2 linked regions of the Lichenicola cladoniae genome follow. The main gene of each other region encodes a partner of the protein of the gene in region 2 in a complex. Links are inferred from orthologs where the notes say so. Each region holds a gene or a part of one and is shown on either strand. Other genes may lie near its edges.

Region 1 (7,102 bases), 2.2 Mb from region 2 along the record:
CGTTCTGCTGATCCCTCTGGATCAATATTAGTTCTCGATATTGGATTTGCAGGATTGTCACCGTGCATCAGAAAAACGGTCGCCGGCGCGTAGGCCTGCTCTAAAGCTAGTCTCAGTGAACTTCCAGCGCACTTAGTCACATGTATTGAAATAACTTCCACCATGGTTTTCCATCTTTGTTAACGAGAGCACTGGGTTTGTTTGGCAAGATCACAGCAATCTATTATGAATAATTTCTATGACCCTATCAAGGCGCATCCTACCCGAGGCTTGACAGTCTAACCGTCGTAACGACCGTTGAGAAAGTGTTGGGTGAGAACTTTTGTGCAGTAGATTTTCGGTCATGGGGTCATGGCTACGAAGATCATGGCCTTGGACACGTCGATCCGGCGCTCATGGTCACGAACGAGGCTACGCCAACGGGTCATCCAGCCGCAGGTCCGCTTCACGATCCGTCGGCGCGGCGATACCTTGAAGCCCTGGGCGCCATTGCCCCGCCTACTCGCAATCCAGCATCAGCTCGACATCATGATGGTCCGGAACAGGAAGCGCCGCGCCAAATCTCGAACGAGCCATAGACTGTGCGCCACTGCCCGGATGGGACCTTGGCTCGCAGCCGCCGGCCCTCCGGCGCCCAACCGCACTCCGGTCCGTGAACGAAACGAGGTTTTTACCCCAAACCTGCTTTTCGATGGTGACTTGAATGTCAGCATCATAATCCGCATAGTCGAGCGATGATGCGATCGATCGACGGCACGTTCAACGGCCCAGGATGAACGAGCCCGAGCGGTCCGATGCGTTCGATTCCGTTCTTGCGGAGCTCGATGGCAAACATCCCGACGGTGAACAGTATGTTCGCCTTGCCACGGTCGTCCTCGAGCATCCCAAGGCCCGGGCCCTGGCAACGCTGGATCCGTTTTCCGCCGAATATCGAACCGCGGCGCTCGATCTGTATGCGACCCTGCGTGCCCGTAAAGACGATGATCTCTACGTGGCCGAGCGCGACGAGGCGTCCGAGAGCAACGGTGTCGTGCCGGCGGATCTATGGACCGGCCTGGTCCCATGGAGCTTCAAGAACCCGAAGCTGCTGGCCGAGTTCATGTTCGCGTGGGGAAACATCCTGCAACTGCTGAACGTTTCGCCGGGGCAGAGCGTCCTCGAATATGGTCCCGGCAGCGGGCAGTTGCTGCTGATGCTGGCGCGGATGGGCATACAGGCGAACGGCGTCGATATCGACCAGACGGCGCTCGACGGTATCCGCCGGCAGGCCGATATTCTCGGGCTGCCGGTCAACCTCGAGTGCGGGCGGTTCGGCGCCGGGTTCGAGGCCGAACGTTTCGATGCCATCCTATTTTTCGAGGCATTCCACCACGCGCTGGATTTCCAGGAGCTGCTGCAGACGCTGCGTCAGCGACTGAAGCCGGGTGGACGGCTGATACTGTGTGGCGAACCCATCGTCGATACGGTCATCCCGGCGATCCCGTTCGCATGGGGCCCGCGGATGGACGCATTGTCGGTGTTCTGCATGCGGCGGTGGGGGTGGATGGAGCTCGGGTTTACCCGCGAGTTCCTGACCGAGGCTGCGCGCCGGGCCGGCTGGCGGACAACGCACCATCCGTTTCCCGGCTACGGCCGTGCCTGCGCGTTCGTGCTCGAGCCGGTCGAGGCGGATAAGCCGGTCGAACCGGCAGCGCCGGTCGTGCAGGTTCCGGTCATGCCCACCCCGGACGATGGCTCGATCCCGTCCGCTACGGCAGTATCCGAACAGCTACGCCGGGAACTGACTGCGATGCAGCAGTCAACATCATGGCGCGTGACCGGTTTCCTGCGCGATCTGGGACGGTTGAAGCTCCGCCTGATCGGTAGTTCGTCACGGCGTTCCTGAGATCTCGGCCAAGCTGAGGCTGTAGTCGTTCGGGATCAGGGTCCCGATCAGGATCGATTGCGACCAGCTCTCGTGCTTGATCTCAGCATCGAGCCGGGGATTGTACTGGTAGGAGATGTTGTAGGCCGATGCATATCGCTGCAAGTCGGCATCCCCGGTCAGATCGGGTAGCTGGGCGCCGCAGATCTCTACAGCTTGATGGACGGGAACATGGAAGTCCTTCACCTGGCGGTCGAGGCAGGCAGTGTCCCCCGGTTATTTCGGATGGAACTGCACATCGCATCCGGCCAAAGCCGTAACGGCGCTCATGACGATAATCATCTTGATGATTTCCATGCTGATCACCCAGCCCGGCAAGAATCCAGATTTAACCGACCATCTCCGTCGCCCGCGCCAGATCGACCGACAGAACCCGGCTGACTCCACGCTCCTGCATCGTGACGCCGTAGAGCCGGTCCATATGCGCCATGGTCAGCTGATGATGGGTCACCACCAGGAATCGCGTCCCGGTTTCCTGTACCATGTCGCCCAGCAGCGCGCAGAAGCGATCGACGTTGGCATCGTCGAGCGGCGCATCCACCTCGTCCAGCACACAGACCGGGGCGGGATTGCAGCGGAATACGGCGAAGATCAGCGATAGCGCGGTCAGCGCCTGCTCGCCGCCGGACAGCAGCGACAGGGTGGCGAGCTTCTTGCCCGGCGGCTGCGCGTAGATTTCCAGCCCGGCACTGAGCGGGTCGTCCGATCCGACCATGCCGAGATGCGCGCGACCGCCGTTGAACATGCGCGCGAACAGTGCCTGGAAGTGCTTGTCGACAATCTCGAATACCGCGAGCAGGCGTGCCCTTCCGTCCCGGTTCAGCTGGTCGATCTGGCTGCGCAGATGATTGACCGCCTCCTGGATTTCCAGCGCCTCGTGCTCGATGACGGCGATCCGCTCGACCGCCGACTGCAGTTCGAGTTCGGCGCGCAGATTGACCGGCCCGATCTCGTCGCGTTCGCGGGTGAGCCTGGCGATCCGCCGGCGCAGGCTGGTCTCGGCCGAATCCGACAGGTCGGCCGGCACGAAATCCGGCGGCTCCGGCGTCTCGGCCAGGATCTGGTCGAGAATTGCCTGCGCCTGTTCCTGTCGCGCATCCGCCCGCAATACGCCCTCGCGGGCATCGACAAGGCCTGCCTCCCGCGTGCGCCGCTCGATCTGGGCGTCGTGCAGCGCCGTATCGGCCTGTTCGAGCCGGTCGTGGGCCGCCTGTTGCGCCTCCGTCGCCAGCCGGCCTGCGGCATCGAGCGCCAGGGTGCGCGCCTCGGCCTCAGCCGGGCCGGCGGCCAGCCGGGCCTGCTCGGTCATCGCGTCGGCCAGCCGGGCCTCCGCGGACCCGAGCGAGGCCTCGGCGGCGGCCGTACGCGCCAGCCAGTCGGCCAGTCCTGCCTCGAGCGGACCGCGCCTGGCGTCGTGCCCGGCCTGTTCGGCGCCGAGGGCTGCGCGTGCCTCGGCTACCTCGCGCTCCTCCACCCGGATCGCACCGAGATCCTCGCGTGCCGAATTGGCCTGCGTGGCGGCTTCGACCGGGTCGGCCAGCAGGGCGGCCGCCTCCGCCAACGATCGGACGAGACGGGCGACCTCGTCCTGCTCAGCGAGCGATGACTCCTGCCTGACAGCGAGCGCGTCCAGCCGGCTGCTTCCGTCGCGAACGGCGGTGGCCAGCTGGTCGCGCTCGGCCAGGCAGGTCGCCAGAGATGCCTCGGCGGTGCGGCGCTCCGTCCGGGCAACCTGTTCCATCCGGTTCGCCGACGCGGCACGCTCGAGTGCATCCCGCAATGTCAGGTCGCCGACGTCCGGTGCGGTCAGCCCGGATAAGGCATCTTGCGCGGCACGGAACCGTGCCGTCGCGGCCGCGGCCTCGTCCCGGGTCGATTCCAGCAGCGGCTTCAGGGCCCCGCTGGCATTCTCGCTCTCGGCATGCCGCCCGAGCCGGTCCGAGGCGTCGGCGCGCGCCTGCTGCAGCCGCGCTTCGGCGGCCCGGCGCACGCTGCGTGCCTGGTCCTCCGCCGCAACGGCCTCCGTCTCAAGCTGAACGGATGCCGCATGCGTCGCCGCGAGAGTGGCCGCATCGGCAAGTGCATCCAGGGCCGCAAGGGCTGCCTGCAGGGCGTGCCCGGATTCGTCGCGCGCGGCAACGGTGCGAGCCAGATGCGGTGCCAGCGCATCGCGTCGCACCCGCGCCTCGGCGTCGCGTCGTCCGGCCTCCGCCTCGCCGGTCCTGGCGGTATCCAGCACCTGCTCGGCGACGGCGCGGGCGGTCCTGGCCGAGCGTGCCTCGGCGAGGGTGGCGTCGCAGTCCGCAATACAGCGTGCCGATCGCTGTTCCGCCGGCGCGATGGCGGCCGCCGCGTCCTGGTGCCCGGCGCGTGTGTCCCGCAGCCGGTTCCGAAGTTGCAGTCGTAGGGCGGCCTGGCTCGCGAGGCCGGGCATGGTTCGATAGCCGTCCCAGCGCCAGAGCCCGCCATCCCGCGTCACCAGGCACTGGCCGGGTTGCAGTTCCGCCTGCCGGAGTGCGGCATCGGCGGCACTGTCGGTCAGCCCGGCCCGGGACAGCGCACGGCTCAGCCGGGCGGGTGCGACGACGAGCGTATCGAGCGCCACGGCTCCGGCCGGCAGCGGTTCGAGGTCCATGGCCGGAAGGTCGAGCCAGGCACGCGGTGCATCGGCGTCGCAGGCCGCTTCGAGCCCATCCGCCAGGAAGGCGGCCAGCGCAGCCTCCAGCCCGTCGGGAACATCGAGCTCGTCCGCCAGTGTTCGCCAACCCTGGTCCCAGGCGGCTCCGTGGTCGTCGCCGACCGCCAGGGCCTGGGCGAGTCCGTCCACTTCCGCGCCCAGCCGTCCGTGCGCGTCACGACAGGCCGAGAGCGCGGCTGCGGCGTCGCGGGCCGCTTCGTTCGCCGCCTCATGAGCCGCGTCGGCGTCGGCCAGCCGCGCCTGCACTGCGCCAAGCGTGGCGTCCGCTGCCGCCCGTGCGCTCCGTGCAGTGTCGAGGAGTTCGGCCGGCGGGATCGCGGCCAGCGCATCGGCATGATTGCGCGACACGGTGTCGTGCTGGACCACGGCGCCTGCATGCGCTGCCTCCGCCTGGCGCAGCGTCGTTTCGAGCTGGCTGCGTTGCCGGCCAGCCTCCTGCAGCTGGGCGCCGCTCTCGATCCGGGCCGACACCGCCGCAGCCCGTCCGGCCTCCGCACCCTCCAGGGCCGTGGCGGCGGCAGTGCGCGCTGCATCCGCCATCGTCATCGCATCCGAGACGGCCTCGCGCTCGGCCAATGGCAGCAACCCGGCTTCCGCCTGCTGCAGGCGCAAGGTGAGGGCGGCATGGTCGGCCATCAGCCGCGCGGCCCGGGTCTCGGTGTCCTGCACCGCCTGGCTGGCCAGCTGATGCAGCCGGCGGGTTTCCGCCGCCTCGATCCGGGCGGCATCGGCGGCGCGGGAGGCGCCGGCATGGGCTGCCTGGGCCGCCTCCAGTGCGTCGCCCGCCATCTCCAGGGCCCGTGCCGCATCGATGCAGGCCTGTTCGTGTGCCTCCAGTTGCGCGGGACCGGGCAGCAAGGCTTCCGCATCGGTGCTTTCCTGCCCGAGCTGGACCAGCACCGCCTGCACCCGCGACAGGCGTGCGTCGGCGCCGGCCCGGTCGCGGGCGGATTCCGCATGCGCCGCCTGGGCCGAGGTCGCAGCGCCGGCCGTTACCTGTACCGCATGCTCGGCCATCTGCATTTGCTCTCGCAGCCGGACCAGCCTGGCCTCTTCCGCGTCACGCCGTCCGGGGAGGCTGTACGCAGCCGCGTCGAGCGCATCGCGCTCGCCGGCAAGGCGCGACAGGGCATCCCGCGCATCGGCCAGCCGGGCGGCGGCCTCGTCGCGATCGCGCACCGCGTGGCCGAGCCGGGCGTCCGCCTGTTCCGCTTCGCGGCGGGCGCGGTCGCCCTCCTGCGCCGCGGTCTCCGCCTCGATCCGGCGTCGCTCCGCCAGGCTGCGCGTTTCGGCCTCGGCCTCGCGCAGGGCCGGGACCGCGGCTTCGGCTTCCTGCTCGGCCGTCACTGCCCGGGCGAGATGGTGACCGGCCTCCTCCAGCGCACTCCGGGTCGCGATCCGGGCAGCGCCGGCGTCGATGACCGCCCGGGCGGCGCGGGCATGCAGCAATGCCAGCAGCGTCGTCTCGGCGGTGCGCAGTTGCGTGCCGACCTCGCGGTAGCGGCCGGCCTGCTGCGCCTGCTCGGACAGGGCCTGCACCCGCGCGTCGAGCTGCAGGCGCAGATCCTCGACCCGCACCATGTTGCCGTCGGTGGCGCGCAGCTTCAGCTCGGCCTCGTGGCGCCGGGCATGCAGCCCGGTGATCCCGGCCGCTTCTTCCAGGATCGAGCGGCGTTCTTCCGGGCGGGCGCTGACGATGGCGCTCACCCGGCCCTGGCTGACCATCGCCGACGACCGCGCCCCGCTGGCGAGATCGGCGAACAATGTCTGCACGTCCCGCGCCCGGGCCTCGCGGCCGTTCACCCGGTAGAAGCTGCCGGAGCCGCGCTCGATGCGCCGGCTGATCTGCAGCTCGTGCTGCTCGTGGAACGGCGGCGGCGCCAGTCCGGTCGCTTCCTCGAGGGTGAGCACCACCTCGGCGAGATTGCGGGCCGGGCGGGATGCGGTACCGGCGAAGATCAGGTCGTCCATCTCGCCGCCGCGCAGCGAGCGGGCGCTGCTCTCGCCCATCGCCCAGCGCAACGCCTCGACGACGTTGGACTTGCCGCAGCCGTTCGGCCCGACGATGCCGGTCAGGCCGGGCAGGATCTCCACGCTGACCGGCTCCGCGAAGCTCTTGAAGCCGGCGATGCGGAGGCGGGCAAACCGGACGGGCATGGGGTCGCGCTACTCTCGAAGGCCGCCCGGATCAGGCTCCGGCCTCGGTCACCTTCTTCGCGAAGGTGTCGTATTCCATCTCGCCGGAAAACAGCGTCTTGCCGAAGATGAACGAGGGCGTGCTGTCGATCTTGTAGGTTGCCTGGCCGACGTTCTGCTCGTCCAGGATCGCCTGGCGCAGGCCCTGGTCGTCGATCGTCTTCTGGAACACGTCGTGCGGCATGCCGGCCAGCGCCGCCATCTGCGCGAGTTCGACCTGCGGGTCGTTGCTCTGCGAGAACGCCCAGCGGTCCTGGCTGGCAAGCAGCGACTCGACGAACGGC
Region 2 (4,227 bases):
AGTTCACCAGTCCGACCTTTGCGCACAGCGTGAGCACGACCGGGAGCTCGAACGCGATGCCGAACGCCATGATCAGCTTCATTACCAACGCCAGGTATTCGCTCACCTTCGCCTGAAGCTGGATCTGCAGCTGCTGATCGTTCCCGGAGCTCGTCTGAAAACTTAGGAAGAAGCTCCAGGCGAATGGAAATACGAAATAATATGCCAGTGCGGCCCCGGCAAAGAACAGGATCGGGGTGGCGATCAGGAACGGCAGGAACGCACGTTTCTCGCTTCGGTAGAGCCCGGGAGCCACGAACATGTAAGCCTGGGTCGCAACCACCGGAAACGAAAGGAAAGATGCGCCGAAGAATGCCACCTTGATATAGGTGAAGAACGCCTCGTAAAGCGCTGTATATATGAGATGTGGCTGTTCACCCTTCTGGCGCATGATATGAGCCAGGGGTTGCGCCAGGAAGAGGTATATCCGCTGCGAGAAATGGTAGCAGAGCAGGAATGCCAGGGCGAAGGCGACGGCCGACCAGAGTAGCCGCTTGCGCAGCTCGACCAGATGCTCGAGCAGAGGCATCGCCTGATCCTTGATGGGATCATCCATCAAAGAGGCACTCCTGTCCTGGTGGTGCGGTCGAGCCGCACTGCCTGCGAATGGACTGCCCGCGGTGGCAGGAAGCTCGGCGGATGCGGCTGTGCCCGCTCGGCCCGCAGGCGCCGTGCTACCGGCGGCGGCACGATCGACGGCGCCGGATCGGCGGCGATCAGGGTTTCATCCTCGGGTCCGGTAAAGCTGTCCACCGTCGCCCAGGACCGGTCCCCAGCTGGGGTGCCGAGCATCGGGCGCACGCTTTCCCGAGACAGCAGGCTTGACCCAGCCGACGCGTCTCCTACTGGAAGCGATTCGGTTGGCGGCGCGAAACGTGGGGCAGTATTCATGTCCGCCAGCGGCCGTTGCTCGAGCGTACGCTTGATCGAGCCGTCCGAGTCCAGTGCCTTCATGATCTGGCCGCGCACGTTGAACGATTTCAGCTGCCGGAGCTGATCGCGCGCCTCGCCGAAATCGGCTTCGCGCACCATGTCGTCGACATGGGTCTGGAACTCGCCGGCCAGCTTGCGGCCCTTCTTGAGCAGGTTGGTGACAGTCCGGATCGCCACCGGCATGTCCTTGGGCCCGATGAACAGCAGCCCGACGACGCCGATCAGTGCGAGCTCGGACCAGGCAAAATCGAACATCTATTCCACGACGTCAGTGAGTGCTCACTCCCTAACACGGCCCTGTCCGGTCAGCTATCCGGCGGATTTCCGGTGGCGTCGAGCACCGGCAGTTCGGTCAGCAATTCCTCGCGTCGCGGCAGGTCGCCTATCGCCTTCAGGCCGAAGCGGCTCAGAAACTCCGTAGACGTACCCCACAACGAAGGCCTGCCGGGCACCTCCTTGCGTCCGACCGGGACGATCAGCGATGCCTCCATCAGCAGGTCGAAGGTCTGCTGGCTGAGCGAGACTCCGCGGATCGTCTCGATCTCGGCCCGCGTGCACGGCTGATGGTAGGCCACGATCGCCAGCGTCTCCATCGCCGACCGCGGCAGGCGGCGCGGTCGCTCGATGACCTTGGTAAGACGCGAAGCCAGGTCCGGCGCGGTCCGGAACTGCCAGCCACCCGCTACCGGCACCAGCGTCACGCCGCGCCCCTTGCAGCTCGAACGCACCTGCTCGATCACCGGCACCACGCCTTCGATCCCGGCCGATACCCCCTGGGTGACCAGCAATTCGCCGAGCGCCTTCTCGCTGACCGGCTCGGCGGATGCGAACACGAAGGCCTCCACCAGGCGGCAGGCGAGGGTGAAGCCTGAATCCAGCGGCTCGATATCGTCCGGCATCATGCGACAGCCTCGACACGACGGAACAGCACCGCCCCGAATTGCTCGTCCTGACGAAGCTCTAGCTCGCCGTTGCGGGCCAGCTCCAGCCCGGCCAGGAGCGTGCCGGCCGTGGCCGCGCGGAGCTGCCTCGGGCCCTGCCCGGCTTCGACCTCCGGCAGGAACCGTTCCAGCGCGATCCAGCCGGTCGCATAGCCTCCGAGCAGCCTCTGCAGCCGGGCCAACGCATCCTGCACGGTCCAGAAGCTGGTCGGCTTCGGCCGATACACATGTCGCCGCGCGGTGCGCCTGCATGCAGCCAGGTAGGCGCCGAGCAGTTGGCCGAGATCCAGCGACAGGCCGCTGCGATCGATCTCGAGCAGGTTTTCGAAAGCGCCACGGCGGAAAACGTCGCGGCCGAGCTGTGGTCTCGCCTGCAGCCACGCGGCAGCCTCACCGATCCGCGCCAGCTCGAGCAGCCGGGCCTGCAGCACCGAGGCTGCCTCCTCGGCCTCCTCGGTCGCGACCTGGTCCTCGGGCAGCAGCAGCCGCGACTTCAGCCAGGTGAGCCATGCGGCCATGACCAGCCAGTCGGCGGCCAGCTCGAGCCGGACCAGTCGCATCTCGTCCACCACTGCCAGGTACTGCTCGACCAGCTGCAGGATCGAGATACCGGCGAGGTCGACCTTCTGGTTCCGGGCTAGTTCCAGCAGCAGGTCCAGAGGGCCCTCGAACCCGTCCAGTTGCAGCAGCGGCGCCTGGCTCGGTGCCGCGGGCGAGGACGCCTCGCTCATGCGAGCAGACGCTCTCGCTCCGATGCGAGCAGATCCGGGTCCAGCTCCACGCGATAGTCGGACGCCATCTTCCGGGCTGCGGCGAGACGCTTCAAGGCAGCCTGGCTCGGGCCCGAGACGGTCTCCAGCACGCCACGCGTTTCATCGAATACGCCCGAGCAATGAAGTGCGATGTCGCAGCCGGCCCGCAGGCTGGCCTGGGCCACGCCTCCCGGATCGCCGGACACCGCATGCATCGCGAGATCGTCCGAAACCAGCAGGTTGTCGAACCCGATCCGGCCACGAATGACATCCTGGATCACGCTCCGGGACAGCGTCGCCGGATGCACCGGATCGACCTGCCGGTAGCGGATATGGGCCGTCATCATCCAGGGCAGCCAGGACAGTTCGCGGAACGGGACCAGGTCGGCCTCGTCGACATCGTCCAGTTCGGGCAGTGCGAGATGGCTGTCGAGCATACCCCGGCCATGCCCTGGTGCGTGCTTGCCGACAGGCTGGACGCCCGCGGCGAGCAGGCCGCTCGCCATAGCGCCCGCAAGTCCCGCCACCTCCATCGGCTTGTCCGAGTAGGCACGGTCGCCGATCACTGCACTGGCACCCGGAACCACGAGATCGAGCACCGGTGCGCAGACTACGTCGAAGCCTGTTCCGGCGCAGTCGTGCCCGATCAACGCGCCGGTCAGGAATGCCGCGCGGATCCCTGCGGTCCGATCACGCCGATACAGCAGGCCGATCGCCGCCGCCGGCGGATGCTCACGCCATTCGGGCGGACGAAGCCGGGCCACGCGGCCGCCTTCCTGATCCACCATCAGCAACGCATCAGGGACGACACGCCTTATCGAAGCCGCAAGTCCAACGACTTGTACCTTGTCGATGATGTTGCGCTTGAACAGAATAACGCCGATCGGCGGATGGCGGGATAAAAGCGCGCTCTCGTCGGGACTCAGCGCCGTTCCAGCCAACCCGACGATTGCCGCTCTCGTCTCCGGCGTCATGTCAGAAGTCGGCCAGGGTGCAGGCGATGCCGAGCGCCTTGGCATGGCTGCAGAATGACGTCGCCTCCGTGGCAGTGCCGAACCCGGCGGTGCGCAGGCGGAAGAAGTTCTTCCCGCCATGGCTGAACGGTATGATGACTGGTGTACGATGCGCGAACAGGCTCGGCGCCCGACGCGACAACCTGGCCCATTCCGACTGGGCTGCCGCCTGGGTTTCTACGGCGGCGAGTTGCACGGCCATGCCGTGTTGTGGCGGTGGTGCCGCAGGACGCTCGGCCGGGGTTGGTGCCACGGGCTCCTGATCTTCGGCATCGCTGCCAGCTGGTGCCGCCGCCGCATCCGGCGCAGTGGCCGACTTGCCTTCCGATGGTGCCGCAACAGCCGGCTCCGCAGACGCCGATGCCGCGGGTGATGCCGTGTCAGATGGCGGTGCAGCCTGGATGGCAGGCGCCTTGGCTGGAGCGACGGCCGGTGCGGGAGCCGCATCAGCCTGTCGCGCGGCATCGACCTGAGCCTGCAGGGCCTGCGGTTGCGCGGTTTCCGGGCCGGGTGCCAGTCCCGAAGCCGCCGAGCCGTTGCTCTGGGTGA

The links. The genes of interacting proteins can lie anywhere in the genome.
Region 1: the proteins of HN018_RS10160 (region 2) and HN018_RS19810 are in contact, whole or in part, in a crystal structure (PDB 3ZGX), measured with the Bacillus subtilis proteins. The link is inferred for Lichenicola cladoniae from one-to-one orthologs.

Annotation. Positions count from the first base shown.
Region 1 is NZ_CP053708.1:4,355,586-4,362,687, reverse strand. What follows is about bases 2,053-7,102. They hold HN018_RS19810 (AAA family ATPase), read right to left. Parts: upstream 6,780-7,102; coding sequence 2,253-6,779; downstream 2,053-2,252. Other genes in these bases: HN018_RS19805 (thioredoxin domain-containing protein), read right to left, coding at 6,811-7,102; HN018_RS19815 (hypothetical protein), read right to left, coding at 2,053-2,110. In the rest of the region: HN018_RS19830 (sulfotransferase family 2 domain-containing protein), read right to left, coding at 1-164; HN018_RS19820 (class I SAM-dependent methyltransferase), read left to right, coding at 773-1,885; more of HN018_RS19815, read right to left, coding at 1,871-2,052. UniProt on the Bacillus subtilis protein: Required for chromosome condensation and partitioning.
Region 2 is NZ_CP053708.1:2,190,824-2,195,050, reverse strand. The notes cover bases 758-3,736. They hold HN018_RS10160 (segregation and condensation protein A), read right to left. Parts: upstream 2,645-3,736; coding sequence 1,871-2,644; downstream 758-1,870. Other genes in these bases: HN018_RS29095 (SPOR domain-containing protein), read right to left, coding at 3,641-3,736; nagZ (beta-N-acetylhexosaminidase), read right to left, coding at 2,641-3,639; scpB (SMC-Scp complex subunit ScpB), read right to left, coding at 1,278-1,874; tatB (Sec-independent protein translocase protein TatB), read right to left, coding at 758-1,227. In the rest of the region: twin-arginine translocase subunit TatC, read right to left, coding at 1-595; more of tatB, read right to left, coding at 595-757; more of HN018_RS29095, read right to left, coding at 3,737-4,227. UniProt on the Bacillus subtilis protein: Participates in chromosomal partition during cell division. May act via the formation of a condensin-like complex containing Smc and ScpB that pull DNA away from mid-cell into both cell halves.